4 regions of the Pantoea sp. AS142 genome follow, and region 2 is predicted to be linked to each of the others. Evidence: predicted binding sites of a transcription regulator. Region 2 holds the regulator's gene; each other region holds the start of a gene.
What was found. Region 2 encodes CRP, which controls carbon source genes, mostly activating them, when cyclic AMP is high. Its sites were predicted from a motif close to ATGTGANNNNNNTCACAT; they were not measured.
Positions count from the first base shown of each region.

Region 1 (7,950 bases), on a different contig from region 2:
GCTGCCGTCCAGCCTGGAACTGAAAGAGGGTGATCAGCGGATTAAACTGCGTATGGACGGCTGGACCGTTCAATGATCACCCACTGGCCTGCCCCGGCAAAACTGAATCTTTTTCTCTACATCACCGGCCGTCGTCCCGACGGCTATCACAACCTGCAGACGCTGTTTCAGTTTCTGGATTACGGTGATCAGTTGCAGATTACCGTTGATCACAGCGATTCAATTCAGCTGTTAACACCGGTGGCAGGCGTCGCGGATGCGGACAACCTGATTGTGCGCGCCGCGAACATGCTGAAGCAGGCGGCGCTGGTCAACCATCGCCTGCCCGCGCGCGCGGGGGCGCAGATTGCCATCGAGAAACGGCTGCCCATGGGCGGCGGCATTGGTGGCGGCTCTTCTGATGCGGCGACCGTGCTGGTCGCGCTGAATCATCTGTGGCAAACCGGCTTCACACCGGATGAGCTTGCGGCTATCGGCGTAAAGCTGGGCGCCGATGTGCCGGTGTTCGTTAAGGGCTTTGCGGCCTTTGCACAGGGCGTGGGTGAACAACTTCAGCCCGCAGAGCCGGAAGAAAAGTGGTATCTTGTCGCGCATCCCGGCGTAAACATCAGCACCCCAGTGATATTCAACGACCCCGAACTGACGCGCGATACCCCATCGCGCAGTTTATCGACGCTTTTAGCCTTACCCTTCGCCAATGATTGTGAAGCAGTGGTAAGAAAACGTTTTCGTGAGGTTGATGAGCTTGTTTCCTGGCTGCTAGAATACGCGCCGTCACGCCTGACTGGCACGGGCGCTTGTGTGTTTGCTGAATTCGACACCGAGTCCGCTGCCCGTCAGGTGCTGGAGCTTGCCCCGAATGGGGTGCGCGGATTTGTAGCCCGGGGCGTAAATGTTTCGCCGCTACAGCGTACCCTGCGAGGCGATTAGCGAATGCGTGACAGTGTCACCACGTTCCGGACGCTGCACCTTTCGCATCAACACACCCGTGTGAACGTTCATGACCGTACGCGCCGGTTACAGTCATGCCGTTCATTCTCTGGACGCAAAGCCTGAGGTTCTTCTCGTGCCTGATATGAAGCTATTTGCTGGTAACGCCACCCCGGAACTAGCACAACGTATTGCCAACCGCCTTTACACCAGCCTGGGCGACGCCGCTGTCGGGCGTTTCAGTGATGGTGAAGTGAGCGTACAGATCAACGAAAATGTACGCGGTGGTGATATTTTCATCATCCAGTCCACCTGTGCTCCCACCAACGATAATCTGATGGAACTGGTTGTGATGGTCGACGCGCTGCGTCGTGCTTCTGCTGGTCGTATTACCGCAGTCATCCCCTATTTTGGTTATGCCCGTCAGGATCGCCGCGTGCGTTCTGCGCGTGTGCCTATCACCGCTAAAGTAGTGGCAGACTTCCTTTCCAGCGTCGGTGTTGACCGTGTTCTTACGGTTGACCTGCACGCCGAGCAGATCCAGGGCTTCTTCGACGTCCCGGTTGATAACGTATTTGGCAGCCCGATCCTGCTGGAAGATATGATGCAGATTGGACTGGAAAACCCGATTGTTGTTTCTCCCGATATTGGTGGCGTAGTACGTGCTCGTGCTATCGCTAAGCTGCTGAACGACACCGATATGGCCATCATTGATAAACGCCGCCCTCGCGCGAACGTTTCTCAGGTGATGCACATCATTGGTGACGTTGCTGGCCGCGACTGCGTGCTGGTCGACGACATGATCGACACCGGCGGCACGCTGTGCAAAGCGGCTGAAGCGCTGAAAGAGCGTGGTGCCAAGCGCGTGTTTGCTTATGCGACCCACCCGATCTTCTCCGGCAATGCGGTTGAAAACCTGCGTAAATCTGTACTCGACCAGGTGATCGTCTGCGATACCATCCCACTCTCTGAAGAGATTAAGTCACTGCCAAATGTACGCACGCTGACCCTATCTGGCATGCTGGCAGAAGCGATTCGCCGCATCAGTAACGAAGAGTCTATCTCGGCGATGTTCGAGCATTAATCTTCGTTAAACCGGGCTCTGTGCCCGGTTTTTTATGCCTGCCTTTCTTCCGATTAACGCGCTTCTTTTTCTGAGTTTTCCGCGATAAATTTCCCCTCAATCACCGATTTTCAACGCCACTCACTCTTTTAATAAAACACTGCGTTCACCGCTTCTGCACTGTGCCGTTAAGTGGTAATTTGCAGCGCACACCTCACAAGAACCTGACCACCATGAGCCTCGATATCTATACATTATTTATTTGCGAGCTTAATGTGCTGGGGTTTCTGAGCATCATTATGATTTTTGCCTGGATCGGATCGCAGTATGACCGGGTTCTTGGCTTCACCTGCCTGTCACTTGTTTTTACCCTGATTGCCGTATTTCTGAGTAGCCTGCGTAGCAGTGGTCTGCACTTTCTGCCGGTTGCAGTCGGTAACGTGTTAGTGATGCTGGCTTATGGCGGATTAGTAAATGCATTCCGGCACTTCTGCGGCAAACCCATCGGCACGCACTGGGTGCTGGGCGCCCTGATCTGGGCACTCCTCTGCTGCTTTCCGGCATTCTATTACAGCTTACCCAAACGGGTGCTGGTACTCTGCATCGCCTGCATCGCCTACACCACCGCACTGATTCAGCTGGTCTGGCTGGCACGAGACACGCTGAAAGCCACTTTCTGGCCTGCGCAGTTACTGCTGTGGATCCATCTGCTGTTTCACATTTTCCGTCTGTTACTGGACCCGGCGATTCCCAGCACTCAACCTGGCGCGATTGGCGGGTCGAATTTCTCGGTTTACGTTATCCTGGAATCGATTCTGTTTGTGATCGGGCTGACGTTTACCATAATGGCGATGGTCAATGAACGGATGCAGGTCAGCTTAAAACATGCCTCTCTGCACGATCCACTGACCAGCGTCTGGAATCGTCGTGCCTTATTTAATGAAGCAGAGAAGATTGTGGCGCGTTGCCGCCGTCAGAAACGGCCTTTTAGCGCGATACTGTTCGATCTGGATCATTTCAAGAGCATTAATGATCGTTATGGCCATCATCAGGGTGACCAAATTTTGATCCATTTTTGCCGGATTGTCAGAGAGTTACTGCCGTCTGAAGGGCGTTTTGCGCGATTAGGTGGAGAGGAGTTTGCGGCGATAATTCCGGCAGGGTCCAGGGAAGCAGAAGCGTGGTGTGAGGTCATCCGGCTGGCAGTCTGTGCGTCGCAACCCAATTCAATCACCTATTCGGTCAGCATTGGCTTTGCCACTGTCACGCACCACCAGCAGGATTTTGAAGATTTACTGGCATTGGCGGATGCGGCGCTCTATCACGCCAAGGCCAGTGGCCGGAACTGCACAGCGCAGCATCCCTTGCCAGCCGCCCCCCGTTAAGGGTGTGAATTGGGCGATCGGCGGCAGCGTTTGTCATAGTGACGCAGCCAGTAGTAACGATCTTCAATCTTCTCTCGCCCACTGACGCGCGCACCCACCAGCCACAGCAGTGCACCCAGAAAGATGCTGAAAATGGCACCCTGCGCCAGCGACTGTGGCAGGTCGAGCGCGGGAAGCTGGTTCATAATGGAACAGCCAATGCCCAGCACCATTGTTACTAATCCCAGTACCATCAAGCAGTTACCCGCTACGCGGCAGTGTTGATGTTTCATGCTGCACCTCCATCCATATGAGTTAATAACCGCACACAATGTTAAGTACGGTAAGTTTAGGCAATGGCTGAAGGCAGCGTTGCGGACTGGATCACACATCAGCCATAAAGAATGCACTGGCCCTGCTTGCAGCTCGTTGATTTAGATAGAAAATGACTAATCACTATCCTGAACCATTTTGATGCTTGTGCTTTGTCATCTCGCCTGTGGCGAAGTAAACTAACGCCCTTTCGCGATAACAGCAGGATAATCATTGTGAGCAGCATTAAACTGATTGTGGGCCTGGCCAATCCGGGCGCTGAATATGCCGCCACGCGCCACAATGCGGGTGCATGGTATCTGGAGTTACTGACTAAGCGCCACAATCAGTCACTGAAGGAAGAAGGCAAATTCTATGGCTATACCGCCCGCCTGGCGATAGCTGAAGAGGATGTGCGCCTGCTGGTGCCGACCACCTTTATGAACCTGAGCGGTAAAGCGGTGGCAGCGATGGCGACCTTTTATCGCCTCGCACCGGAGGAGATCCTGGTGGCGCACGATGAACTCGATTTGCCGCCCGGCGTGGCTAAATTCAAGCAAGGCGGCGGGCATGGCGGTCATAATGGGCTGAAAGACATCATCAGCAAACTGGGCAACAACAACAATTTCCATCGGCTGCGCATCGGTATCGGGCATCCTGGCGATCGCAACAAGGTGACCGGATTTGTGCTGGGCAAGCCGCCCGCCAGTGAGCAGAAGCTGATTGATGATGCTATTGATGAAGCGGCGCGCTGTACCGAACTGTGGCTGAAAGAGGATCGCATCAAGGCGATGAATCGGCTGCACGCCTTCAAGCCTGCTTAAACGCCCGAATCGTCACAATTCCGTGTATAATGCGCGAAATTTTTCCATTCGTCTCCGACTGCCCGCCTTCTGGCGCGCTGTCCATCCAGTTATAAAGGGTATTAAACCATGGGATTCAAATGCGGTATCGTGGGCCTGCCGAACGTCGGTAAATCCACTCTGTTTAACGCGCTGACTAAAGCGGGCATTGAAGCGGCTAACTTCCCCTTCTGCACCATTGAGCCAAACACCGGCGTGGTGCCGATGCCTGACCTGCGTCTCGACCAGCTTTCTGAGATTGTTAAGCCGCAGCGCGTGGTGCCGACTACCATGGAATTCGTCGATATCGCGGGCCTGGTAAAAGGCGCGTCAAAAGGTGAAGGCCTGGGCAACCAGTTCCTGACCAACATCCGTGAAACCGAAGCGATCGGTCACGTGGTGCGCTGTTTTGAAAACGACAACATCATCCACGTTGCAGGTAAAGTGAACCCGGCTGAAGATATTGACGTCATCAACACTGAGCTGGCGCTGTCCGATCTTGAGACCTGTGAACGTGCGATTCAGCGTGTGCAGAAGAAAGCTAAAGGCGGTGACAAAGATGCCAAAGCTGAACTGGCTGCGCTGGAGAAGTGCCTGCCGCACCTTTCTGAAGCGGGCATGCTGCGTTCACTGGATCTGGATGCGGATGACAAAGCAGCCATCCGCTATCTGAGCTTCCTGACCCTGAAACCCACCATGTACATTGCTAATGTTAATGAAGATGGTTTCGAGAACAACCCGTACCTGGATCAGGTGCGCGCTATCGCCGAAGCAGAAGGTTCAGTCGTGGTGCCCGTATGTGCCGCCGTTGAGTCGGACATTGCCGAGCTGGAAGATGAAGATCGTGAGGAGTTCATGGCGGAGCTGGGGCTGGAAGAGCCGGGCCTGAACCGCGTTATCCGCGCCGGTTACTCCCTGCTGAACCTGCAAACCTATTTCACCGCAGGCGTGAAAGAAGTCCGTGCATGGACCATCCCGGTTGGCGCGACGGCTCCTCAGGCAGCCGGTAAAATCCATACCGATTTCGAGAAAGGCTTTATCCGCGCCCAGACCATCGCGTTTGAGGACTTTATCGCTTATAAAGGCGAGCAAGGTGCTAAAGAAGCCGGCAAGATGCGTTCAGAAGGTAAAGAGTACATCGTGAAAGATGGCGATGTGATGAACTTCCTGTTTAACGTCTAAATAAGTTTTGTTGTCTCATGAGATTTCATTAAATCTCATGAGAATCACAGAAACCATTCAATCCACGCAGTTGCGTGGATTTTTCATTTGAACGCCGTCTCAATCGTGTCTGTCCACACATTTCACCAATGCCGCAATTATTACCTAAAAAAGGTTCTCTGTTCTGGCTTGGTTCTTTCTTCTGCAAAAGTCAGCGCACGAATCTGAAGCTGACTGAGCACACCCCCTTCCCTTGCTCTTCATTTGAAAGCGGCGCGTGTTCAGCCACGAATAAACTGCGCTTCACACTGCCGGGCGATCTCCCACAATCTGTTACGGATGACCTGCTTAAGTTGCAGAGTGGACTGCGACTGTGGCTGGTCACGGCGGCTGATCAGCATCACTTCAAACGGCAGGGGTTGGGCTATGGGTAGCAGCTTTAGCTGTTCGGCATAACGACAGGCGGTGAAGAGATCCACGACGCCCATGCCGCCGCCGGCCAGCACCATATCCGCAATCACCGAATAGGTTTTAATCGACAACGAGACGGCGGGATTCAATTTTTTATCGCGCAGCGCACGGTGAAGTACGCGTCCAAGCGGATCCTGAGCCTGCATCATCAGTAAATTATTGTGGCATAACCATGCCAGCGTAACGGGTTCATTACGGGGATGATTGAGTGGTAACAGCGCGACCATGGAAGACTGAAACAGAGGTTCAGCCAGAAGATCCGCATCGACCTGCTGACCAAAAACCAGCGCGAAATCGAGCTGATTATCCAGAATCATCTGGCATAAGGTACTAAAGTGCTCGGTGACCAGTTCGACACTGACCGAGGCCATCTGTTGCCGCCAGGTGACCAATGCGGGTGCCAACACCATCTGACCAAACGCGTGGGCCGCGCCGACGCGGACTAATTGCCCTTCGCCACGCCGCAGCTGTTCGGTGAGCTGGGTGATAGATTGCAGGCGCTGGCAGAGATCGTCTATTTCCGGCAGAAGGCGTCGCCCTTCTGCCGTCACACTCATTCCCTGTACACGTCGCTCAAACAGCGCAAATCCCAATTGCTGTTCAGCATGATTCAGCACACGGCTGATATTCGGCTGCGAGACATTAAGCAAGCGCGCCGCAGCGCTGATGCTGCCGGTTTGTACGATGGCCTGAAAAACCTCTATATGGCGGAGCCGCATGAATATTTACCCTGGATGGAATACCGAAAACGGGGGCCTCTCCGACAGTCTGCACAATCAGGTCCAGACGCAGGGTGAGAGAGCAATCAATATCCTGTTGCAAAAACTGTACCGCAAAACCGGTGCAGGCTCAGTGGCCTGTATCGCCCCCATCCGCACCCGGCAGTCCCGTCTGAAGCCTCTGCAGAGAGCGGGGGTCGCACTGCCGTTGTGCAGCAAAAGGAGCCCTGGGCAGACGCGCGGGTTCAGCGGGTTTAAGCCAGCAGCAATCCTGACTCGCCTGCGTGAGGATGCGCAGGCACAGCCCGCAGTACAGGCGTGTGCCTGGCAGCGCGGTCTCAGGAGAAAAGGAAAGGCAGCCTGAACGGGCTGACGTTGCATGCAGCCCGGGATAATTTCGCTATGACTGGGTACTCGCCAGATAGGAGAATGCACTGAGTAGGCTGATCAACGTCTCCATTTTCTCCGCCTGATAGCCCACGGTAACGGCGTCAAGGCGCGTGACGCCAGGGATCAAACTGAACAGATCGGCCAGCACCGGTTTAATGGCCTGAAGCCGCATAGCGTAAGGCGCCGTCAGGCGGGTCGTGCTCGCCTGAGGGGGATGTTGCAGTGCAGCACTTGCCGCGGCACAAATCGCACGCTGTGCCGCTGTCGGACTGATGGATTCCGCGCAGGTATGCGAAATGGCGCGTTTTACACAGACGTAATCGACCGCTGAGTAGTGTTCCGCAATCCAGCGCTGTAACTGATCGTCGCCGGTGACCAGCAGCAAGGGCGTGCCGTGCTCCGCGGCGGCGGCGGCATAAATATCGGTTTCTCCCATCACCAGGCCATTGATATGGATACGCCAGAATGCACGACCGTTGATGGTATGCGCCAGTACGCCGGGTTCACCCGCTGCGCTGTGATAACCCACCAGAAATAACCCGTCGAACGTTTGCTGCTCTATCCCTTCCACCATCGACAGCCCGCGGGGTTTTCCCTGCACCAGTCGGGCGCGGGGATCAATGTTTTCCGCACGTAAATTGGTCATCTGAGCATGGCTGTCTGCCACAACGACTTCCGTTGCACCGCCTGCGAACGCC
Region 1 covers NZ_JBBCMO010000001.1:873,359-881,308, reverse strand. Annotated here, with positions in the region: gene lolB (lipoprotein insertase outer membrane protein LolB) at 1-76, shown strand, start outside; gene ispE (4-(cytidine 5'-diphospho)-2-C-methyl-D-erythritol kinase) at 73-930, shown strand; gene prs (ribose-phosphate diphosphokinase) at 1,067-2,014, shown strand; gene WFO64_RS04420 (GGDEF domain-containing protein) at 2,227-3,378, shown strand; gene ychH (stress-induced protein YchH) at 3,375-3,650, opposite strand; gene pth (aminoacyl-tRNA hydrolase) at 3,906-4,493, shown strand; gene ychF (redox-regulated ATPase YchF) at 4,602-5,693, shown strand; gene WFO64_RS04400 (LysR family transcriptional regulator) at 5,954-6,862, opposite strand; gene WFO64_RS04395 (hypothetical protein) at 6,861-7,226, shown strand; gene WFO64_RS04390 (M55 family metallopeptidase) at 7,263-7,950, opposite strand, start outside.
Region 1: a site for CRP is predicted at 3,730-3,747, ahead of pth (aminoacyl-tRNA hydrolase). Genes of this name have one in related genera too.

Region 2 (7,950 bases):
GTGATCCCCAGCTTCCGACTTCCGCAGAGTCGGTTAACACCTTACCCTCTTTTTCCAGCTCGTTGACTGCGGGCGCCCAGACGTAAGCGCCATCAATGTCGCCACGCTGCCAGGCCGCGATAATCGCGGGTGGCTGCAGGTTCACCAGTTGTAACTGCGACGGCTTGATGCCCCAGTGTTTCAGGGCAGCCAGCAGGCTGTAGTGGGTGGTGGAAATGAACGGCACCGCGATGCGCTTACCGATCAAATCGTGGGGTGCGGTGATGTTCTTTTTCACCACCAGCGCTTCAGAATTACCCAGTTGAGAGGCGAGTAAGAAAGCTTCGATCGGCAGCTTCTGCGCCGCCGCAACCGCCAATGGGCTGGAACCGATATTGCCAATCTGCACGTCGCCGGAAGCCAGTGCGCGTAGTACGCCTGCGCCGCTGTCAAACTTACGCCAGTCAACACTCGCCCCGCTCTCTTTCGCAAAGCTGTTGTCAGCCTGCGCCACTTTCGCCGGTTCGGCAGAGGTCTGGTAAGCCACGGTGACATTGACCGCATCAGCCCGAAACGCCAGCAGTGTCAGCGCTGCGGCTAAAAAAGTTAAACGTGTTGCTGCCATGATCCTTACCCCACCGTTTATATAGTGGAGTCAGTGTCTCTGGGCGCTATTTTTTCATAAAGGAATTAAAAATTATTCCTAATAGAAATAAGTTCTTAGATCACTATCTGAAAAGCTAAGCAAAAAAGCGCAAATGCTGAAAATCGCTAAAGTAAGCAAAAATGTCAGGCGCTCACATTATCCCTGTGCTATTCATATGCGTTCCCAATTATCGCCTGTTAAGGTCTCTGTATCCGATGTCGATCGAGAAAGTCGCTCAGCTAGCTGGCGTCTCCAAAGCCACGGTATCGCGGGTTCTCAACGCACACACTGGCGTAAAGCCCGATACGCGCGAGAAAGTCCTGGCGGCAATCTCTGCCTGCGCCTATCAGCCAAATTTACTGGCACGTCAGCTACGTACGGCGCAAAGCCACATGCTGCTAGTGCTGATCTCGGATATCACCAACCCTTTCTGTTCACGCGTGGTTAAGGGCATTGAGGCCGAAGCAGAAATGCACGGCTATCACATCCTGCTCTGTCACTCTGCCTCGCAACTTCAGCGGGAAGCCGCTTATCTCTCCCTGCTGACCGGGAAAGTGGTAGATGGTGTCATTACCATGGATGCTGCCTCAGGCTTACCGGATTTGCAGGCGCTGATCGCCGGTGCGCCCTGGGTGCAGTGCTGTGAGTTTGATCCGGATATCCCCGCCTCCTCGGTCAGCATTGATCACCTGGAGGCAGCCCGAGACACCGTCCACTATCTCGCCGGTAAAGGGCGTAAACGCATCGGGCTGGTCAATGGCGATATGCGTTACCTTTACTCGCATCATCGTGAAAAGGGCTACCGGCAGGCGATTGATGAGCTGGGGTATGCATGGTCCGGTATCGCCTATACCCACGAAATTTCCTGTGAGGCGGGCAGCCAGGCGCTAAGGGAATTCATGGCGCTACCCGAACCGCCGGACGCGGTATTTGCGGTTTCAGATGTGTTGGCGGTGGGCGTAGTCCACGCGGCACTGGAAGCGGGTATGCGCGTGCCGGAAGATCTGGCGGTGGTCGGCTTTGATGGCGTGTCGTTTACCCGCAGCCTGAATCCGCCGCTGACCACCATTGAGCAGCCAATGAACGAGTTGGGCGCGCGCAGCGTTCAGCTACTGCTGCAGAAAATACGTCAGCCGAACGCACCGGTGATCCGTGAGGTGCTGCCCTGGAAACGCGTTGAACGCGCATCCAGCTAACTCAGTGCCAGATTAACAATACGCAGGCGGCGGTCAGCAGACCCATGGCAAGGTTAAACATTTTCCAGGCGCGTCGGCTGCGCAGAATGCGGCCGATCATCGCGCCAAATCCCATCCATATCACGCCCGATACCAGATTAACCAGAAACATGCCGATGCTTATCGCTATCACGGAATGACGATAAGCGTCACCGGCCAGGCTGAAGCTGGCGACTGCGCCCAGTGCCATCAGCCAGGCCTTGGGATTGATCAGTTGCAACAATCCGCCCTGCCAGAACGGCATCGGTGTATCCGGTGCCCGATCGGTTTCCAGCTTTTCATAGCTGGACGTCGCTATCTTCCATGCCAGCCAGAGCAGATAGAGGCTACCGGCAATTTTCAGCACCAGGTGCAGCGAAGGATAGAGCAAGATCAGACCGCCTACGCCAAAGGCGACCATCAGCAGCATCACCTGCATACCGATCATGATGCCGATCATCAGCGGAATGGTGCGCAGAAAGCCAAAATTAGCGCCCGAGGCGGTGAGTAACATATTATTAGGTCCAGGCGTAATAGCCGCGACCCAAAGAAATCCCAACATTGATAAGAAAAGACTCAGTTCCATGGCAATCGGGTACTCCTTACCCCTGCAAGAAAAAACTTATCGAAGCTAACAGTGTGATATGGAACAGACAAGCTTTTACCAGATGAAATTTACCGAACCGGAAAACGAGCATTTCACACCGCCTGACAGCCTGCGTAACGCGCACCTGCAGACCCTGCTGCCGCGCCTGTTACGGCGCCGTATCACGGTCGATCCCCACTGGCAGCGACTCGACCTGCCCGATGGCGACTTCGTCGATCTTGCCTGGAGCGAAGACCCGCAATGTGCGCAGCATAAACCCCGCGTGGTGCTTTTTCATGGATTGGAGGGCAGTTTTCACAGCCCTTATATTCATGGTCTGATGGCGATCTGCCGCGCACGCGGCTGGCTGGCAGTGGTGATGCATTTTCGTGGCTGCAGCGGTGAACCTAACCGGCTGAACCGCATCTATCACTCTGGCGAAACCGAAGATGCCCGCTTTTTCCTGCACTGGCTGCACACCCGCTGGGGCCGCGTGCCCACCGCCGCCGTCGGTTTCTCGCTGGGCGGCAATATGCTGGGCTGTCTGCTGGGCCAGCAGGGCGCAACCGCCGAAGTCGATGCCGGCGTCATTGTCTCAGCACCACTGCTGCTGGAGCCCTGTAGCGTTAAACTGGAACGTGGCTTCTCACGTTTCTATCAATACTATTTGCTGGCGCAGCTAAAGAAAAATGCCCGCCGCAAACTGCACGCCTGGCCGGATACGCTGCCGATTAATCTGGCGCAGCTGAAAGCGCTACGGCGCCTGCGCGATTTTGATGATGCGATTACCGCCCGCGCCCACGGTTTTGTGGATGCGACAGATTACTATCACCGTGCCAGCGCCATGCCCTGGCTGAAACACGCAGAGAAACCGCTGCTGATCATCCACGCCAAAGATGATCCTTTTATGAGTGATGAGGTGATCCCGCACAGTAGCCAATTATCTGCCACTATTACCTATCAACTGACGCCCCATGGCGGCCATGTTGGTTTTGTCGGCGGGACGTTACGCCAGCCAGAAATGTGGCTGGAACAGCGCATTCCCCAGTGGATCGCCCCTTTTTTGGATAACTGATCTCGTGATTATTCCCTGGCAACAGGTCTCACCTGAGACCCTTGAAAATCTGATTGAAACCTTTGTGCTGCGCGAAGGCACGGACTATGGTGAGCAGGAGCGCAGCCTGCTGGATAAGGTAGCCGATGTGCGACGTCAGCTGGAAAGCGGTGAAGTGGTACTGGTGTGGTCGGAGCTGCACGAATCGGTCAATATCATGCCGCGCAAAGAATTTCGTGGCTGATGCACCCAACACCATTTCATGATAACAATGCCTGTCACCCGACCTCACAGGGAGCTTTTCTATGTCTGCACGTCATCCTATTATCGCGGTGACCGGTTCCAGCGGCGCAGGAACCACCACCACCAGCCTCGCGTTTCGTAAAATCTTTCAGCAACTCGACCTCAATGCAGCGGAGCTGGAAGGTGACAGCTTTCACCGCTTTACCCGCCCTGAAATGGATATGGCGATTCGTAAGGCGCGCGATTTAGGACGTCATGTCAGTTACTTCGGCCCCGAAGCCAATGATTTTGGCCTGCTGGAACAGAGCTTTAGAGAGTATGGTCACAGCGGACAGGGACAGGCGCGTAAATATCTGCACACCTACGATGAAGCGGTACCGTGGAATCAGGTGCCCGGCACCTTTACACCGTGGCAGCCGCTGCCGCAGGACACTGATATTCTCTTCTATGAAGGACTACATGGCGGCGTAGTGACGGCGCAGCATAACGTGGCGGAACAGGTTGATCTGCTGGTCGGCGTGGTGCCGATTGTTAACCTGGAGTGGATTCAGAAGCTGGTGCGGGACACCGGTGAACGCGGTCATTCACGTGAAGCGGTGATGGATTCAGTGGTGCGATCGATGGAAGATTATATCAACTTCATTACCCCACAGTTTTCACGCACCCATATCAACTTTCAGCGCGTCCCAACCGTGGATACCTCGAATCCGTTCGCCGCCCGTGCCATTCCGTCACTGGATGAGAGCTTTGTGGTGATTCACTTTCAGGCGGTGGAAGATATCGACTTCCCCTATCTGCTGGCAATGTTGCAGGGTTCGTTTATCTCGCACATTAATACGCTGGTGGTGCCGGGCGGCAAAATGGGTCTGGCGATGGAGTTGATTATGGGGCCGCTGGTGAAGCGGCTGATGGAAGGTAAACGCATTGAATAAAAGGTCAGAAAGGACCTCATCAGACTAATGCCAATGCCAATGCAGGGTGAGTCTTACAGCAGCGAAAAAGCTTAACACGTGGGGAACCGGGTCTGAGCAGGAAAGCGTCCTGCGCCAGGGGACAAAAACGCCGGGAGCGTTTTTGAACAACGCAAAGCGTTGGCCCGGCTACGGGCGCACCTCAGGGATGAGGTGCGTAATCGCGCGGACCGGAGCGGCCAGGGATTGGCTTAAGCGACGTTTCGATCTGACCCGGTTCACTGCGCAGGCACGGTCTTAAGACTACACGAATCCGTTTTTGCCATTGCCCCTAAAAAGCCCCTCCGACTATTACAGTTCGATCACTTCATAGCTGTGGGTAAGGGTGACGCCTTTACCCAGCATGATGGCAACAGAGCAATACTTTTCAGCAGAAAGATCCACTGCGCGTGAGACCGCTTTATCCTGGAGCGTTTTGCCACTCACAATAAAATGCAGGTTGATGTGCGTAAAGATTCGCGGCGTCTCTTCACGACGTTCTGAGGTCAGTTTTACTTCACAATCAGCCACATCGTTGCGGCCTTTTTGCAGAATTGATACTACGTCAATCGCGCTGCATCCACCCGCCGCCATCAGCACCATCTCCATTGGGCTGGGCGCTTTATCACCCGAATTTCCATCCATCAGTATCTGATGGCCGGATGAGGATTCTCCGAGAAATGTCAACCCTTCTACCCATTTCACTCTTGCCTGCATGATTTTTGCTCCGGAATACGCTGTTTTGTCGCCAGCGTACGCTTTCGCCAGGTAAACAGCAATCCAGAGAAATCCGCCTGTAGCTGAAGCGAGACAACAGAAGACAGTCGACAAAAGCTGTGCTACAAACAGTGCTGAAAATATTTTTCGTCACCCGATGGCGAAGCCGGGAAGAATGATGCGCACTGCGCCTGATGCGGCCCGAATGATTTCCTGAAATGGAAACGCTTAAAGCTTTCACCGCCTGACAGGGAAAACTGCCCCCTGTATTTTGGGCACGATTACAACAGAGGATAATAGCGAATGGTTCTCGGCAAACCGCAAACAGACCCTACACTCGAATGGTTCCTGTCCCATTGCCATATTCACAAGTATCCATCCAAAAGTACGCTGATTCATCAAGGTGAAAAAGCAGAAACGCTCTACTACATCGTGAAAGGTTCCGTCGCGGTTCTGATTAAAGATGAAGAAGGCAAAGAGATGATTCTTTCTTACCTGAATCAGGGCGATTTTATTGGTGAGCTTGGCCTGTTCGAAGAAGGCCAGGAGCGCAGCGCCTGGGTACGTGCGAAAAGCGCGTGTGAAGTGGCGGAGATTTCTTACAAAAAATTCCGTCAACTGATCCAGGTTAACCCCGATATCCTGATGCGACTCTCATCGCAGATGGCGCGTCGCCTTCAGGTGACGTCTGAAAAAGTAGGTAACCTCGCTTTCCTCGACGTGACCGGACGCATTGCACAGACCCTGCTTAACCTGGCGAAGCAGCCAGATGCCATGACGCATCCCGACGGCATGCAAATTAAAATCACTCGTCAGGAAATTGGTCAGATTGTTGGTTGTTCACGTGAAACCGTGGGCCGTATTTTGAAGATGCTTGAAGATCAGAACCTGATTTCCGCACACGGCAAAACCATCGTCGTTTACGGCACCCGCTAATTCCTGTCACCCACGGCGTGATGGCAACATCACGCCGTTATTGTTTGTGTTGAGCCGATGTGGCGTCGAATTATTTACCATCCTGAAGTTAACTATGCCTTGCGGCAAACGCTGGTGCTTTGTCTGCCTGTGGCGCTGGGCTGGCTGGCTGGCGACCTGCAAAAAGGTCTGCTGTTCTCGTTAGTGCCCGCCTGCTGCAATATCGCCGGGCTGGATACGCCGCATAAACGCTTCTTTAAACGTCTGATTGTTGGCGGCAGCTTGTTTGCCCTCGGCAGCTTTCTGATTCAGTGGCTCACCCTGCATGCTATTCCCCTGCCGCTGATCCTGTTCGCCATGCCATTGTTGCTCGGCGTCACCGGGGAGATCAGCCCGCTGCATGGTCGCCTGCTGCCCGGCACCCTTATCGCCGCCATCTTTACCCTGAGCCTGATTGGCCGCATGCCAATCTATGTTCCCCCATTGCTCTATATCGGCGGCACGTTATGGTATGGGCTGTTTAACTGGTTCTGGTTCTGGCTGTGGAAAGAGCAGCCGATGCGCGAAAGCCTGAGCCTGATCTACCGTGAACTGGCTAACTATTGTGACGCCAAATATACCCTGCTGACGCAGCTGACCGATCCGGAAAAGGCGCTACCGCCGCTGCTGGCTCGCCAGCAGAAAGTGGTCGACCTCATCACCACCTGTTATCAGCAGATGCATATGCTGTCGGCAAGCCGCGATCACAGTCATAAACGGCTGACGCGCGCCTTTCAGGTGGCGCTGGATTTGCAGGAGCATATCTCAGTCAGCCTCCATCGGCCGGAAGAGGTGCAGAAGCTGGTCGAGCAGAGCCATGCCGAAGCGGTGATCCGCTGGAATGCCAAAACTATCTCGGCCCGACTGCGGGTGCTGGCGGATAACATTCTCTATCACCAGTTACCCGATCGCTTTGCGATGGATAAACAGCTCGGCGCGCTGGAGAAGATCACCCATCAGCATCCCGACAATCCGGTGGGTAACTTCTGCCTCTACCACTTCAACCGTATCGCGCGGGTGCTGCGCACGCAGAAACCGCTTTATCAGCGCGATCTGATGGCCGACCGTCAGCGCCGACTGCCGCTGTTACCGGCGCTGCGCAGTTACCTCTCGTTTCGCTCGTCGGCACTGCGCACGGCGGGTCGCTTTGCGGTGATGTTGATGCTGGGCAGCGCGCTGGCGCTGTTCTTCAACATCCCCAAACCCTACTGGATCCTGATGACCATTATGTTCGTCAGCCAGAACGGCTATAGCGCCACCCGTGTCCGCATTCAGCACCGGGCGCTGGGCACCTTTGCGGGGCTGGTGATCGCGGCCGCCACGCTACGCCTGGCGGTGCCGGAATCGCTGGTGCTGCTGACCATGCTGGCGATAACGTTCATCAGCTATCGCTTCACCCGCCAGTTCTATGGCTGGTCGATGATTGGCTTTACGGTTACGGCGGTTTACTCGCTGCAATTGCTGTCGCTGAATGGTGCGCAGTTTCTGCTGCCGCGACTGATGGATACGCTGATGGGCTGTCTGATTGCCTTTGGCGGGATGCTGTGGCTGTGGCCACAGTGGCAGAGCGGATTATTGCGGCAGAACGCCCATGACGCGCTGGAGAC
Region 2 covers NZ_JBBCMO010000006.1:198,580-206,529, reverse strand. Annotated here, with positions in the region: gene tauA (taurine ABC transporter substrate-binding protein) at 1-604, opposite strand, end outside; gene WFO64_RS13295 (LacI family DNA-binding transcriptional regulator) at 841-1,821, shown strand; gene WFO64_RS13290 (LysE family translocator) at 1,823-2,425, opposite strand; gene WFO64_RS13285 (hydrolase) at 2,484-3,500, shown strand; gene WFO64_RS13280 (YheU family protein) at 3,505-3,723, shown strand; gene WFO64_RS13275 (phosphoribulokinase) at 3,785-4,654, shown strand; gene WFO64_RS13270 (OsmC family protein) at 4,985-5,389, opposite strand; gene crp (cAMP-activated global transcriptional regulator CRP) at 5,693-6,325, shown strand; gene WFO64_RS13260 (YccS/YhfK family putative transporter) at 6,383-7,950, shown strand, end outside.

Region 3 (7,950 bases), on a different contig from region 2:
CCGTATGCGCTAGCATCGCCACCAGATACGGAACTGGTTCACTCAGGGTAATTTGCAGCCGATGGGCATCCAGCGCTTTTACACCCAACTGATCGGGTGACGCTTTACCGGCAAGAATGGCATCAATATTGGCAAAATGGGCTGCCTGCAGATAGCTGGAGTAAGGCGATGCGGTATCCGGGTCCACCAGACGGCGCCAGCTATAGACGAAATCAGCGGCGGTAACCGGCTCACCGTTGCTCCACTTCGCATCCTCCCGCAGATTAAAAATCCAGACGGTGGGTTGCGGGTTTTCCCAGCTTTTTGCGACGCCCGGAACGACCTGCCCGCGGTTATCGGTATTGACCAGGCCGTCCAGCAGGTTCTGAATAATATTGGATTCCGGCACGCCTTCAGTTTTATGCGGATCCAGTGAGGAGACTTCGCTTCCGTTATTGATCACTATCTGCTGTTGCGCTTCCAGCGCCGTACCCGGCGGAACCGTAGCGGCATAAGCCGGAGCAAAGGCCATTAACAGCACACCGGCGAGTGTCGAGCGCTGCTGCTGCAAATTTTCTATCCCAATCATGCGAAACGCCAACCCTTAATTAAGTATCCCGATAGGCTTAAGCAAAAAGCGTTCTCACTTTGGGCTTTCGGAGAAAAAAAATCACGATGGGCCAAAAATTATCAGAAGCCGCGAAGGGGCGCCAAAGCAAAATAGCTAAAATGTTAACTATTTCTCTTTTCTCATGAGTAATCATGCAGCGCAAGTGTTAATTTACGCTCTAAAAATACTATATCGATATGAAAAATAGAGGATTTATCTGGAACCCCCTCTCCGAAACAGAAGGCAGTGCTTAAAATCGTCAGTTTTGGCAATTATCTGGAAAAAGTTGGCTTCAGCATGATGAAAACGAGGCTGCTGGCTCTCATGTGGCGGTTTATGGGGCTGATTAGAAAATAGAAAGCAGATTGTCATGTGAAAATAGTGACATATTTTTGCAAAAATAAGTCTGTGAACTAACGCGCAGTAATGAAATTTATAATCGACTGTCTCTGTTAAGAATCGCGAATAATTGCAATGTAATGGTGCAATAAAAGAGCTTTTTGCACCATTATGAGTCACCCATCCACTTCACTGATTGAAATAAGTAGGCTTTAATTAAGCAGGCCGGGAAAAATGGACTTCATACCTGTGACAACAAATTCTATACCCAACGCCATAAGTAACAGACCCATGATGCGGGTAATGACATTGATACCCGTCTGCCCCAGAATACGCACCATCAATGGCGCGGCCCGGAACAGTAACCAGCAACAGAATGCAAAGATGGCGATCGCCAGCGTAAAACCCAGCAGGTTTAGCCAACTGTGGTAGCGGGTACTCCAGACTATCGTCGAGCTAATTGCACCCGGCCCCGCCATCAAAGGTAACGCCAGCGGCACAACACCCACGCTTTCTCGGATCGCCGTTTCTGACTTCTCCTGCTTGTTCTGCTTATCCTCCCCCAGCTTGCCGCTGATCATCGACATCGCAATAGTGACAACCAGAATCCCACCCGCTATGCGAAAAGAATCAATCGAGATGCCAAACACACGCAAAATCGCATCGCCGAGGAAAAGTGATGTCCAGAGGATAATGGCGACTGCCAGATTGGCAGTGAGGTTGGTTTTATTCCGCTCAGCCACCCCCTGGTAACGCGTCATGCTGATGAACACCGGAATAATGCCCACCGGATTGACCAGCGCAAACAGCCCGACAAAAAATTTTATATAGCCTGATAAATCTAACAGCGCAGGGTTCACGACTTACTCCGTACCACAGGGGGGGGAAAACGCGCCTAATGTATGTGAAAACAGACGCAGACGCCAGATGCTTACCCAGCTATTTATACTGATAGCGTGCCGATTATTTAGCGCTTTACGCCAGAGATTAAAAAGTGACTGGGTTTAGCCGCTGCCAGACTAACGCTCTGTAGGTTTAAACAGATTTGATGTGAGAAGCGATTATGGGGATGCTGAAAGGTGTCAGCTTGCGGTTAAATTGATCGTCATCAAAATTGGCCTATCCCAAACCAGGTACTCTTTTCTCAACGGAAGTATTAGCAGCCACGAACGACCCTTCGCGGATGGCAGCAGAAGACTAGTTTAGTAAACAGTTGAAAATCCTGGCGTTCCCTCCCAGCCAGACGCGTTATTGTAACGTGACTATACTCAGGATGCAGGAGTGTTTACTAAAAAAGTTTAACTTCCTTCAGGAGAACACCATGGCCGTAACTAATATCGCTGAACTCAATGCACTGGTTGAACGTGTAAAAAAAGCACAGCGTGAATATGCCAACTTTTCTCAACAACAGGTCGACGCCATCTTCCGTGCCGCCGCCCTCGCCGCCGCAGATGCCCGCATTCCGCTTGCCAAGATGGCCGTTGCCGAATCCGGCATGGGCATCGTCGAAGACAAAGTGATAAAAAATCATTTTGCTTCAGAATATATTTATAACGCTTATAAAGATGAAAAAACGTGTGGTGTGTTAGCCACTGACGATACTTTCGGCACCATTACCATCGCCGAACCCATTGGTTTGATTTGCGGCATCGTCCCGACCACCAACCCGACTTCAACTGCCATTTTCAAAGCATTGATCAGCCTCAAAACCCGTAACGGAATCATCTTCTCGCCACATCCGCGCGCGAAGGACGCGACAAACAAAGCGGCAGATATCGTATTGCAGGCCGCGATTGCCGCGGGTGCGCCAAAAGACATTATCGGCTGGATCGATGCCCCTTCCGTTGAGCTTTCAAACCAGCTTATGCATCACCCGGACATCAACCTGATTCTCGCCACCGGCGGTCCAGGCATGGTGAAAGCGGCTTACAGCTCCGGTAAACCAGCGATTGGTGTGGGTGCCGGTAATACGCCGGTCGTGATTGATGAAACCGCCGATCTGAAACGTGCCGTTGCTTCAATTCTGATGTCGAAAACCTTTGATAACGGGGTGATCTGCGCCTCTGAACAATCAGTGATTGTGGTTGATTCGGTCTATGACTCAGTGCGTGAACGTTTCGCCAGCCATGGCGGTTACATGTTGCAGGGTGCCGAACTGAGTGCGGTGCAGAATATCATCCTGAAGAATGGCGGTCTGAACGCAGCCATCGTCGGTCAGCCGGCATTCAAAATCGCGGAGATGGCCGGTATCAGCGTGCCACCGAGCACGAAAATTCTGATTGGCGAAGTTAAACTGGTGGATGATTCTGAACCGTTCGCCCATGAAAAACTCTCACCAACGTTAGCGATGTATCGTGCGAAAGATTTCCAGGATGCGGTAGATAAAGCCGAAAAACTGGTCGCCATGGGCGGTATCGGCCATACCTCGTGTCTCTATACCGACCAGGATAACCAGACTGAGCGCGTTCACTACTTCGGCGACAAAATGAAAACCGCACGTATTCTGATCAATACACCAGCCTCGCAGGGTGGGATTGGTGACCTCTACAACTTTAAACTGGCACCCTCTCTGACGCTGGGTTGTGGTTCATGGGGCGGTAACTCTATTTCTGAGAACGTCGGTCCAAAACACCTGATTAATACCAAAACTGTCGCCAAGCGAGCTGAGAATATGTTGTGGCATAAACTTCCTAAATCCATCTACTTCCGTCGGGGTTCACTGCCAATTGCGCTGGAAGAAGTGGCAACGGACGGTGCAAAACGTGCTTTTATCGTTACTGACCGCTTCCTGTTCAATAACGGCTACGCTGACCAGGTTACCCGGGTACTGAAATCACACGGTATTGAGACTGAAGTTTTCTTTGAAGTTGAAGCTGACCCGACGCTAAGCATCGTGCGTAAAGGGACAGAGCAGATGAACAGCTTTAAACCGGATGTCATCATCGCTCTGGGCGGCGGTTCCCCAATGGATGCCGCAAAAATCATGTGGGTGATGTACGAACATCCGGAGACCCACTTTGAAGAACTGGCGTTACGTTTTATGGATATCCGTAAACGTATCCACAAGTTCCCGAAAATGGGCGTCAAAGCACGCATGGTTGCCATCACCACCACGTCCGGTACCGGTTCAGAAGTGACGCCATTTGCCGTCGTTACCGATGATGCGACAGGTCAGAAATATCCACTCGCTGACTATGCGTTAACACCTGATATGGCGATTGTTGATGCCAACCTGGTGATGGATATGCCGCGTTCACTTTGCGCCTTCGGCGGTCTGGACGCGGTGACCCACGCGCTGGAAGCCTATGTTTCAGTACTGGCAAATGAATACTCTGATGGACAGGCACTGCAGGCACTGAAACTGCTGAAAGAGAACCTGCCAGCCAGCTATGCCGAAGGCGCTAAAAATCCAGTGGCACGTGAGCGCGTACACAATGCCGCGACTATCGCCGGTATTGCGTTTGCCAACGCCTTCCTCGGGGTCTGTCACTCAATGGCGCATAAACTGGGTTCAGAGTTCCATATCCCACATGGTCTGGCCAACGCCCTGTTAATCTCGAACGTTATTCGCTACAACGCGAATGACAACCCGACTAAACAGACCGCTTTCAGCCAGTATGATCGTCCACAGGCTCGTCGTCGTTACGCCGAGATTGCTGACCATCTGGGTTTGAGCGCCCCGGGCGACCGCACCGCGCAGAAAATTGAAAAGTTGCTGGCCTGGCTGGATGAGATTAAAACTGAACTGGGTATTCCAGCCTCTATCCGTGAAGCCGGTGTTCAGGAAGCGGACTTCCTGGCGAAAGTCGACAAACTGGCTGACGATGCGTTTGATGACCAGTGTACCGGCGCTAACCCACGTTATCCGCTGATTGCAGAGCTGAAACAGATTATGCTCGATACTTTCTACGGTCGTGAATTTGTCGAACCGTTCTCGAGCATAGCCGAAGCGGTAGCTGAGCAGCCAGTAAAAGGTATCAAAATTGATAAGAAAGCGAAGAAAGTCTGATAGTACCATTTTGACTGTCTGATAAAAAAACCCGCCACGGCGGGTTTTTTGTTACCTGAACAATAGCCCTGTTAATTCAGGTGAGTCTTTGCGCCATGAATCGCCTGCAACGATCCCTGCTCGATAGCCTGTTTATAATGCTTACGGCAGACTGAAATATAGCTTTCGTTACCGCCAATCACCACCTGCTCACCCTCACTGAAGGGCTTTCCCTCGCTATCCAGTCGCAACACCATGCTGGCCTTGCGGCCACAGTGACAGATGGTTTTGAGTTCAACCAGCTTATCTGCCCATGCCAGCAGATACTGGCTGCCAACAAACAATTCACCGCGAAAATCGGTTCGTAGTCCATAGCAGAGTACCGGAATCTCAAGATCGTCTACGACATCAGAGAGCGATTTAACCTGCTCGCGGGTCAGGAACTGACTTTCATCAACCAGCACGCAGTGAATAGGCTGCGCTGCATGTTGAGCAGCAATGTCGCTGTAAAGTGAGGTGTGCGCATTATACAGCAAAGCCGGTGACGAGAGGCCGATGCGGGAACTCACTTGCCCGGCACCAAAGCGGTTATCGATTTCAGCAGTGTAGACCAACGAACGCATACCGCGCTCATGATAGTTATATGAGGATTGCAGCAGTGCGGTCGATTTTCCTGCATTCATAGCAGAGTAATAAAAATAGAGTTGTGCCATAAGCGCGTATCTTCATCAGGACTTAACGGAATGGCGCGCATATTAACACAAAGTGCCAGCAGTACGTTGCGGTTGATGGATGAATAGAGCGCAACGGCTGCCGATTTATACCTTCACAGGCAGTTTCCAGCGCCTGTTATCTGCACTGCCAGCGTGGATAAGCTTTGCTTATTTAATCGTCAAAAAAAGGAATGACACTTTTGTTACTTAAGAAATACATTAAATTTATTTGATATGAAGCCAAAGGAAAATATTTTTTATTCGGCATAATCGTGAATTTTTCACACGGAATTATTTTTGGTCATCACTATAATTGGCAGTCAGAATATATTTATGATTGAAGTTATTTAGTGTCACCACTACTATTAGCGGGCAACACAACTTTTCCCCTTATTCAGAGACCAGGACAATGAGCGAAGCACTAAAAGTTCTTAATAATATCCGTACGCTGCGCGCCCAGGCCAGAGAGTATTCCGTTGAAACACTGGAAGAGATGCTGGAAAAACTGGACGTGGTGGTCAAAGAACGCCGCGAAGAAGAGTCGCATTTTCAGGCAGAAAATGAAGAACGCACCCGTAAGCTTAATCAGTATCGTGAAATGCTGCTGGCCGATGGAATCGACCCGAATGAACTGATTAACACGCTGACCGCTGCCACCCGAGCTGCGGCAAAAGGCAAACGCTCAGTGCGCCCGGCAAAATATGGTTATACTGATGAAAAAGGTGAGTCCAGAACCTGGACCGGTCAGGGACGTACGCCAGCCGTGATTAAAAAAGCGCTGGAAGAACAGGGTAAAAAGCTGGACGATTTTTTATTGTAAGAGCATGCCTCTTCGCTGTCTCAGCGAAAGCGCGCCTGATACGCAACAAAAAAAGGAAGCCGGAGCTTCCTTTTTTTAATCAGACTTGGTAATAATCCTGATACCAGTCAACGAATTTTTTAATGCCCTCTTCAACCCCGGTCTGCGGTTTAAAACCTATTGCCTTAAACAGGGCTTCGGTATCGGCACTGGTTTCCAGTACATCACCAGGCTGCATTGGCATCAGATTTTTCCTCGCGGTAATACCCAGTGCTTTTTCAAGTGCTTCGATATAATTCATCAACGTAACAGGCTGACTGTTACCGATATTATAAACACGATAAGGCGCTGAACTGGTTGCTGGGGTACCGGTTTCAACTGTCCAGTTGTCGTCTTGCTGCGGAATAACATCCTGCAGGCGGACAATGGCTTCTGCAATATCGTCAATATAGGTAAAGTCGCGTTTCATCTGGCCCTGGTTATAAACATCAATCGCTTCACCGGCAATCATTGCACGGGTGAATTTGAATAATGCCATATCCGGACGGCCCCACGGGCCATAGACGGTAAAGAAGCGCAATCCTGTCGTCGGCAAATGATAGAGATGCGAGTAAGTATGCGACATCAACTCGTTGGCTTTTTTCGTCGCCGCATATAAAGAAACCGGATGATCGACGCTATCTTCGGTTGAGAACGGCATCTTGCGATTCAGACCATAAACTGAACTGGAGGAGGCGTAGAGCAAATGTTCAATTTTATGATGGCGGCACCCTTCAAGGATATTGAGGTGACCAATCAGATTGGAGTCTGCGTAGGCATGCGGATTTTCAATCGAATACCGGACGCCAGCCTGGGCGCCCAGGTGAATAACGCGTTGGAATCGTTGCTGGTCGAACAGTGATGCAATTGCGTCACGGTCCGCCAGATCCATCTCAATAAAAGTAAAATCAGGGTCACCGTTAATTAGACTGAGACGGGCATGCTTGAGATTTACGTCGTAATAATCATTCAGGTTGTCGATACCGACAACCTGGTGACCGGCGGCCAGCAGACGCTGGCTGACATGAAAACCAATAAAACCTGCGGCGCCGGTAACCAGAAAGTTCATAAATCCCTCGTTAAATTATGCAGTTTGAATAGACGCTCCGCGGCCGATTGCATAATAAACGAAACCGCGTTTGTTGGTACGCTCTGGATCATACAGGTTGCGACCATCAAAAATCACGGGTTCTTTCAGTGCATTTTTGATGACATCGAAGTCAGGCGCACGGAAGTTTTGCCATTCCGTACAGATGACCAGACCGTCAGCGCCCTGCAGTGCTGCTTCTTTAGTACCCATCAGCTTAAGATCGCTACGATGGCCATAGATGCGCTGCGCTTCATCCATCGCTTCCGGGTCAAATGCCTGAACAGATGCGCCAGCTTCCCACAGCGTTTCCATCAGCACACGGCTGGAGGCTTCACGCATGTCGTCAGTATTCGGCTTAAATGACAGGCCCCAGAGTGCAAACGTTTTGCCACT
Region 3 covers NZ_JBBCMO010000007.1:156,368-164,317, reverse strand. Annotated here, with positions in the region: gene WFO64_RS14435 (ABC transporter substrate-binding protein) at 1-568, opposite strand, end outside; gene WFO64_RS14430 (YchE family NAAT transporter) at 1,141-1,788, opposite strand; gene adhE (bifunctional acetaldehyde-CoA/alcohol dehydrogenase) at 2,250-4,937, shown strand; gene tdk (thymidine kinase) at 5,009-5,629, opposite strand; gene hns (histone-like nucleoid-structuring protein H-NS) at 6,039-6,449, shown strand; gene WFO64_RS14410 (NAD-dependent epimerase) at 6,529-7,536, opposite strand; gene WFO64_RS14405 (UDP-glucose dehydrogenase family protein) at 7,552-7,950, opposite strand, start outside.
Region 3: a site for CRP is predicted at 2,025-2,042, ahead of adhE (bifunctional acetaldehyde-CoA/alcohol dehydrogenase). Genes of this name have one in related genera too.

Region 4 (7,950 bases), on a different contig from region 2:
CCAGAGCTTGATTGCGCTGAGGTGCTGGCTGATAATAGCGTCATTAAGGTCGTTTTCTGACCTGGGCGTTTACCGGAGTAAAACATGAGTGATGAAGTAGTAGCACTGCCGTTGCAGTTTACCGACGCCGCAGCCACTAAGGTGAAGAACCTGATTGCCGACGAAGAGAACCCGGCGCTGAAACTGCGCGTCTATATTACCGGGGGCGGTTGCAGTGGTTTTCAGTATGGCTTTACTTTTGATGACCAGATGAACGATGGCGACATGACGATTGAAAAACAGGGCGTCTCACTGGTGGTTGACCCGATGAGCCTGCAATATCTGGTGGGCGGTTCGGTGGATTACACTGAAGGTCTGGAAGGCTCACGCTTTATCGTGACCAACCCGAATGCCAAAACCACCTGTGGCTGTGGCTCTTCCTTTAGTATCTGAGGACGCAGGCCGTCATGACGACGGCCTCATTTACCATTCTATCGTAACCAGCCGGTTACCCTGCTTCAGACTTCCCTGCAATTCAATCTGGCTATTCGTTATGCGTGGCTGTGCGCTTGCCTCTCTGCCGCAGTTGATTTGCGGCGAAGGCTGACCGTTAGCCGTGTTGATTTCACAGCGTGAATAGATGACAAGCCTGGCGCCTATAGAGCCATTTATCGATTCCGCAAATGCAGAACCGGCGATCAATAGCGCTATGGCCAGCAGCAGTGCTCTGGTCATATCAGGTTCCTGGTGTTTTAAAAAGCGCCGGGGCGCTAAAAGGACGGCGAGCATACGTGGCGCGGTCGTCTCTGGTATAGATTAACGGCAAAAAACGCAGTGACTTTAATCAATTCGCCGATTTATTCATCGGGATGGAGGGCCGTACAGAGTTGCTGCGCCGCCAGTATCAATCGCGGGCCTGGCCGGCTAAGCCAGTCCTCGTTAATGGCGATCACCGGTACAGTGAGCTGCGGCCGCCAGAACGCACGGATGTTCTCCGCCTGCTGCACACCGCCAACGGTCACAACAGCCTGAGGATGACGCATCAGCACCTGCTCACGGCTGACCTGCGGCCAGCTGACGCGACTGTCGGCAAAGATATTCCTGCCACCACACAATGTAATAATCTCATTCTGCAGCGTGGCTCTGGCGGCAGTAAACAGCGGCTGCTGACCAAACTGCAAAAAAAGCGGAACCGCACTCAGATGAGTATAACGCTGACGCAGCGTGGCTTCCTGCTGCCGTAACTGTCGGGCAGTGCTGGCGGCCAGCGTCGGTCTGGGGCTCCAGCGGCCCAGTTCGGTGAGCGCTGTGAACATTTCATCCAGCGTCCGCGGATCAATCCATTTAACCGGCACGCCGAGCTGCTGCAACTGGTCAATTTGCCGCTGCGGGTTACCGCCACGCCAGGCTAATACCAGATCCGGTTTGAGCTGCAAAATGCGTTCGGCCTTGATGCCCTGCCAGTTTGCGACCTGTTCAATCTGTTTCGCCTGCGGCGGGTAATTGGACCAGGCGCTGACCGCAATCGGTGTAATCCCGGCAGCAAAGGCGAGTTCAGTAAGATGGGGGGCGAGGGTAATAACACGCGGTGGGGAAGCGAACAGGCCGCCACTCAACAGCAGCAGCCAGCAGAGCAGCAGCGTTTTAGCCACGCGCCAGATGCGCCAGTAGGTTCTCCACCATCAGCGAAGATTGCTTCGCCGCAACGCTAAGGAACTCATCAAAGCTGAGGTGAGATTGCTTATCGGCCACATCGGAAATCGCGCGGACCACCACAAACGGCACCTGGAACTGATGACAGACGTGACCGATAGCGGTTGCTTCCATCTCAACGGCAATCGCCTGCGGGAACAGATTGCGAATGCGTGCCAGAGGTTCGGCACCATTGATAAAGGCATCACCGCTGACCACCAGACCGCGTACGGCATTCAGATCCAGTTGCTTAATGCAGGCTTCCGCCGCCGCAATAAGCTTGCTGTCTGCTACAAACGCGGCCGGACAACCCGCCATTTGACCCGGCTCATAACCAAACGCGGTAACGTCAGCATCGTGATAACGCACTTCTTCTGACACCACGATATCGCCAACGCTGAGCGACGGCGCTAAACCGCCAGCCGAACCGGTGTTGATCACCACATCTGGTTTGCAAAGCTGCAGCAGCAGTGTGGTACCCAGCGCGGCAGAAGTTTTACCAATGCCCGATTTCAGCAGTGCCACCTCAACGCCCTGCAGGGTGCCGGTATAAATTTCACAACCCGCCAGCGACAGCGTTTGACGGTTTTCAATTTTGTCGCGCAGCAGTGTGACTTCCTGCTCCATCGCGCCAATAATGCCTGCTTTCATAGTGAGTTCCGCTAATGTAAAGAATCAAAATTTAGGGCATAGTCTACCATGGCATTCAGGGGATTAATTCACGAAAAAATAAGGGGTAATTTATGTCTGCGATCAATTTCAGGAAGAAGATCAGCTTCTCGCGCCCTTATACCAGTCGAAAAGATCCGGAAGGCGAATATTACATTACCCGCCATTTTGAGAGCGACCGCGGACGGATTATTAATTCCGCCGCGATCCGGCGCTTGCAGCAAAAAACGCAGGTCTTTCCGCTGGAGCGTAATGCCGCAGTCCGCTCCCGCCTGACGCACTCGCTGGAGGTGCAGCAGACCGGGCGCTACATCACCAAAGAGATCCTGCAAACTCTGAAGATGCAGGGCGGGCTGGCGCAGTATGGTCTGGATGAGCTGGAAGGCGCGTTTGAAAGTCTGATTGAGATGGCATGTCTGCTGCATGACGTGGGTAATCCGCCGTTTGGCCATTTTGGCGAGGCGGCCATTAACGACTGGTTTGAAGATAATCTCGCAGCCGAGCTGGTTGATCCGCTGGTAGCGGGCGTGGAAGGTGATGCGCAGCGTAAGGCCTTTGATCAACTCAACGCCATGATCCGCCAGGACCTCTGTCATTTTGAGGGCAACGCGCAGGCAATTCGAATGGTGCATACACTGCTGCAACTGAATCTCAGTTATTCTCAGGTCGCCTGCATCCTGAAATATACCGCACCCGCCTGGTGGCAGGGAGAAAAGCCCGCCGAATTTAGCGCCTTAATGAAGAAACCTGGGTTTTATCTCTCTGAGCAGGATTATATTGCCGATTTGCGTGCTGCCACCAATATGGAAGAGCACCATCGCTTCCCACTCACCTATATAATGGAAGCCGCGGATGATATCTCCTATTGCATTGCCGATTTGGACGACGCTGTAGAAAAAGATATCTTTAATGTTGAAAGTTTGTATGAGTTCCTTAATAAAGCCTGGGGGCCGGTCAAAAATAATGACGCTTTTAGCCGGACTATTGGTGAAGCCTGGCGTGAAGCCTGTAGTAAAAAACGGCGAAGTCGCAGCGATCAATTTTTTATGTCATTACGCGTAAATGTTCAGAGCGTGCTGGTGAGCTACGCTGTAAAACGTTTTGTTGATAATCTGCCTGCAATATTCGATGGAAGTTTCAACCATGCGCTACTGGAAGACGAGGGTGAAGAGGGCCGCTTACTGCAACTGTTCAAGACTGTTGCCCGCCAGCAGGTTTTTAATCACTCGGAAGTAGAGCAGCTGGAGTTACAGGGATACCGGGTGATTAAAGGACTGCTGGAGATCTATCAGCCACTGATGCGCCTTAATTATGAAGCCTTTACCACGCTGATAAATGAAGACTTCCTGCGTCAGCACCCGATTGAAACCCGGCTTTTCCATAAACTTTCCGGTAAACACCGCAAAGCCTATTTGCATAAAATGCGTAATCTGGTAGTAGAACATAAATATCAGCGGTTGCTGTGGGAACGTTATTATCGCTTCCGGCTTATTCAGGATTATATCAGTGGCATGACCGATCTCTATGCCTGGGATGAGTACCGGCGGCTGATGGCGGTAGAATAAGTCGCCAATTGTAAGGAGCGCGAATAATTTTTTACCTTTGACTTAAAATTTTAAAGGAACTTCGCGCTAAAACATTTATCTCACCTTTCGACCACAGCAATGGTCTGAACAGTAATCTTATAGAGAAACGAAAAATGAAAACAAAGACTTTAATGTTAAGTGCGCTGACGTTGAGCCTGAGCATGGCACTCGCCCCTGTTACTGTTTCTGCTGCGCAAACGGCCTCTTCTGATAGCCAGAACCAGCCAAGCCTGGCACCCATGCTGGAGAAGGTGATGCCGTCTGTGGTTAGTATCAGCGTCGAGGGCAGCACCACGGTGAAAACCCCGCGCATGCCGCAGCAGTTTCAGCAATTCTTTGGCGACAATTCGCCATTCTGCCAGGACGGTTCACCGTTCCAGGGTTCACCAATGTGCCAAAGCGGCGACGGTGCAGGTGGTAACGGCCGTGCGCCAGCCCCTGATACCCAGCAGGAAAAATTCCGAGCTCTGGGATCGGGCGTGATCATTAACGCCGAAAAAGGCTATGTGGTGACCAATAATCACGTGGTGAATAATGCCACCAAAATTCAGGTACAGCTCAGTGACGGTCGTCGCTATGACGCAAAAGTGATCGGTAAAGATCCAGGCTCTGACATTGCACTGATTCAGCTGCAGGAAGCCAAAAATCTTACCGCAGTGAAATTAGCTGACTCTGACAACCTCCGCGTCGGTGATTATACCGTGGCAATCGGCAACCCTTATGGTCTGGGTGAAACGGTGACCTCAGGAATCGTCTCGGCACTGGGACGCAGCGGCCTGAACGTGGAAAACTACGAAAACTTTATTCAGACGGATGCGGCCATTAATCGGGGCAACTCCGGTGGTGCGCTGGTTAACCTCAACGGTGAACTGATTGGGATTAACACCGCCATTCTGGCACCGGATGGCGGCAACATCGGTATCGGCTTTGCTATCCCCAGCAACATGGTGAAAAACCTGACAGCTCAGATGGTTGAGTTTGGCCAGGTGAAACGCGGTGAACTGGGCGTACAGGGTACTGAACTGAACTCCGAGCTGGCAAAAGCGATGAAAGTGGACGCACAGCGTGGTGCCTTTGTCAGTCAGGTGCTGCCAGACTCTGCAGCCGCCAAAGCGGGCATTAAAGCGGGTGACGTGATTGTCTCGATGAACGGCAAACCGCTAAGCAGCTTTGCGTCGCTGCGTGCAGAAGTGGGTTCACTGCCGGTTGGTACCACCCTGAAACTGGGGCTGCTGCGTGACGGCAAACCGGTGGATGTCTCTGTTAAATTACAGCAGAGCAGCCAGGCGAAAGTGCAGTCCGCGACCATCTACAATGGCATCGAAGGCGCCGATCTCAGCAATATCGAAGCGGGTACTAAAGGTGTACGGGTTGAAAACGTGAAACCGGGCAGTGCCGCGGCGCGTATCGGCCTGAAAAAGGGCGACGTTATCCAGGGCGTTAATCAGCAGGCAGTGACCAATCTGGGTGAACTGCGCAAAGTCCTCGACACCAAGCCGTCGGTTCTGGCGCTGAATGTGAAGCGCGGTGACAGCAGTATCTATCTGCTGATGCAATAACTGAACAATAACTGACTCAGAGGCGGACTGCGGTCCGCCTTTTTTATGTCCAATTTCTGCCGCGACAGAGTGTGATGTTTGCCGCAAATTCGGCAAATGACGGCCTGGCTCTGTGCAGTTGCACAATGTTCTGCGTGCAGCGCTTGCGTATTCTGTTTCTCCCCCCTTCTTTGCAGGAGTAATGGATGGCTACCTATCACCTTGATGCCCGGCTGGCACAGGATATCGTGGCGCGCACCATGAAAATTATTGACAGCAATGTCAACGTGATGGATGCGCGGGGTCGGATTATCGGTAGCGGTGACCGGGAACGTATTGGGGAGTTGCACGAGGGGGCGTTGCTGGTGCTCTCTCAGGGGCGCGTAGTAGACATCGATGAGGCGGTGGCTAAACATCTTCATGGCGTGCGGCCTGGCATTAACCTGCCGCTACGCATTGATGGTGACATTGTCGGGGTGATTGGCCTGACTGGTGAGCCGCTGGCACTGCGGCACTATGGCGAGTTGGTCTGCATGACCGCGGAGATGATGCTGGAGCAGGCGAGGCTACTGCATATGCTTGCGCAGGACAGCCGTCTGCGTGAAGAGCTGGTACTGAATCTGATCCGCAGTGATACCCTGTCTCCACAGTTGACTGAATGGGCGCAGCGGCTCGGCATCGATCTCAATCAGCCAAGGGTGGTAGCCGTGGTGGAGGTGGATAGCGGTCAGCTTGGCGTTGACAGCGCGATGTCAGAGTTACAGCAGTTGCAAACGCTACTGACCACACCGGAGCGCGATAATCTGATCGCTATTGTGTCATTGACCGAAATGGTGGTGTTGAAACCCGCCCTTAATGGGCATGGTCGTTACGATCAGGAGGAGCATTGCCGCCGCGTAGGGCAGTTGCTACAGCGGATGAAAGAGAGTGGTCATCTTCGGATGCGTATCGCACTGGGCAACTTCTTTACCGGGCCCGGCAGCATCGCACGTTCTTACCGGACGGCGCGCACCACGATGATGGTAGGCAAACAACGGATGCCTGAGGTGCGCAGCTATTTTTATCAGGATCTGGTGCTGCCCGTGCTGCTCGACAGTCTGCGTGGTGGCTGGCAGGCCAATGAACTCGCCCGGCCACTGGCGAAGCTCAAGAGCATGGATAATAACGGCTTGCTGCGCCGCACTCTGATCGCCTGGTTCACCCATAACGTCCAGCCGAGCGCCACCGCACGTGCGCTGTTCATTCATCGAAATACGCTTGAATACCGGCTAAACCGGATTTCTGAACTGACCGGGCTGAATCTTGGCCATTTTGATGACAGGCTGTTGCTCTACGTGGCTTTGCAACTGGATGAGCAGGGCTGAAGTGCAGATTTCAGCATAAAAAAGGCCAGCAATGCTGGCCTCTCTCGTCTGGCAGGAAATTAACGACTTTTACGGGTTAATTTTTCCAGATCCGATTCAATTTCGGTGATTTTGTGGGAAACCACGCTTTCCAGGTGGCGCAGGTCATCCAGAATTTTGCTTTTCAGATCCACTTCAACCTGATCGCGCTGGCAAATCTGATCCAGTTCATCGATGACATAACGCAGATTCGGGCTGATTTCCTGAACTTCTTTGTAGCCCTGGGTCGCGTGATCGGCAACAACCGTTTTGCGCTGGCGCGGATATTTGAATTTGACGCTCTTCGCAAAAAATTCGCCTTTATCTTTGCGGAAGTAGATTTTCAGAATGTCGTTATTGGCTTCCTGACGCAGGCTGTAACGATCGATGTCGTCCGGATTACTGATTCCTAAGCTTTTCAGATTGTCATACATAGCGTTGTTTCCATCAAAAGTGAGAAGCGCGCAGTCTTGTTCATGACGTCAGACAACTGTAGGCATAAATAAGCGGGATGAATATTGCGCGACAGGATTTAACTGGCGCGGATTATGACCTGGATAAAAACTAAACGCACCAGTTAATTCGCGGCGCGAAGCATGTTATTTTAGAATATCTGTAAAGAAAAGATGACGGGCTGGTTTCCAGCCCGTCACTTAAATCAGTCGATGGTGCGCAGCAATTCGTTGATACCGGTTTTGCCCAGCGTTTTTGCATCCACTTTTTTCACAATCACGGCACAGTAGAGGCTGTAGCTGCCATCTTTAGACGGCAGATTACCGGAGACCACCACTGAACCAGCAGGAACGCGGCCATAATGCACTTCACCGGTCTCACGGTCATAAATTTTGGTGCTCTGACCGATGTAAACGCCCATTGAAATCACTGAACCTTCTTCAACAATCACGCCTTCAACGATTTCAGAACGTGCGCCAATGAAGCAGTTGTCTTCGATAATGGTCGGGTTCGCCTGAAGCGGTTCCAGCACGCCACCGATACCCACGCCGCCAGAAAGGTGAACGTTTTTACCAATCTGCGCACAGGAACCCACGGTCGCCCAGGTATCCACCATGGTCCCTTCATCTACAAAGGCGCCAATGTTGACGT
Region 4 covers NZ_JBBCMO010000009.1:36,185-44,134, reverse strand. Annotated here, with positions in the region: gene erpA (iron-sulfur cluster insertion protein ErpA) at 85-432, shown strand; gene WFO64_RS16135 (hypothetical protein) at 463-714, opposite strand; gene btuF (vitamin B12 ABC transporter substrate-binding protein BtuF) at 837-1,631, opposite strand; gene mtnN (5'-methylthioadenosine/S-adenosylhomocysteine nucleosidase) at 1,624-2,322, opposite strand; gene dgt (dGTPase) at 2,415-3,905, shown strand; gene degP (serine endoprotease DegP) at 4,040-5,485, shown strand; gene WFO64_RS16110 (CdaR family transcriptional regulator) at 5,671-6,828, shown strand; gene WFO64_RS16105 (DUF3461 family protein) at 6,888-7,280, opposite strand; gene dapD (2,3,4,5-tetrahydropyridine-2,6-dicarboxylate N-succinyltransferase) at 7,505-7,950, opposite strand, start outside.
Region 4: a site for CRP is predicted at 5,555-5,572, ahead of WFO64_RS16110 (CdaR family transcriptional regulator). Genes of this name have one in related genera too.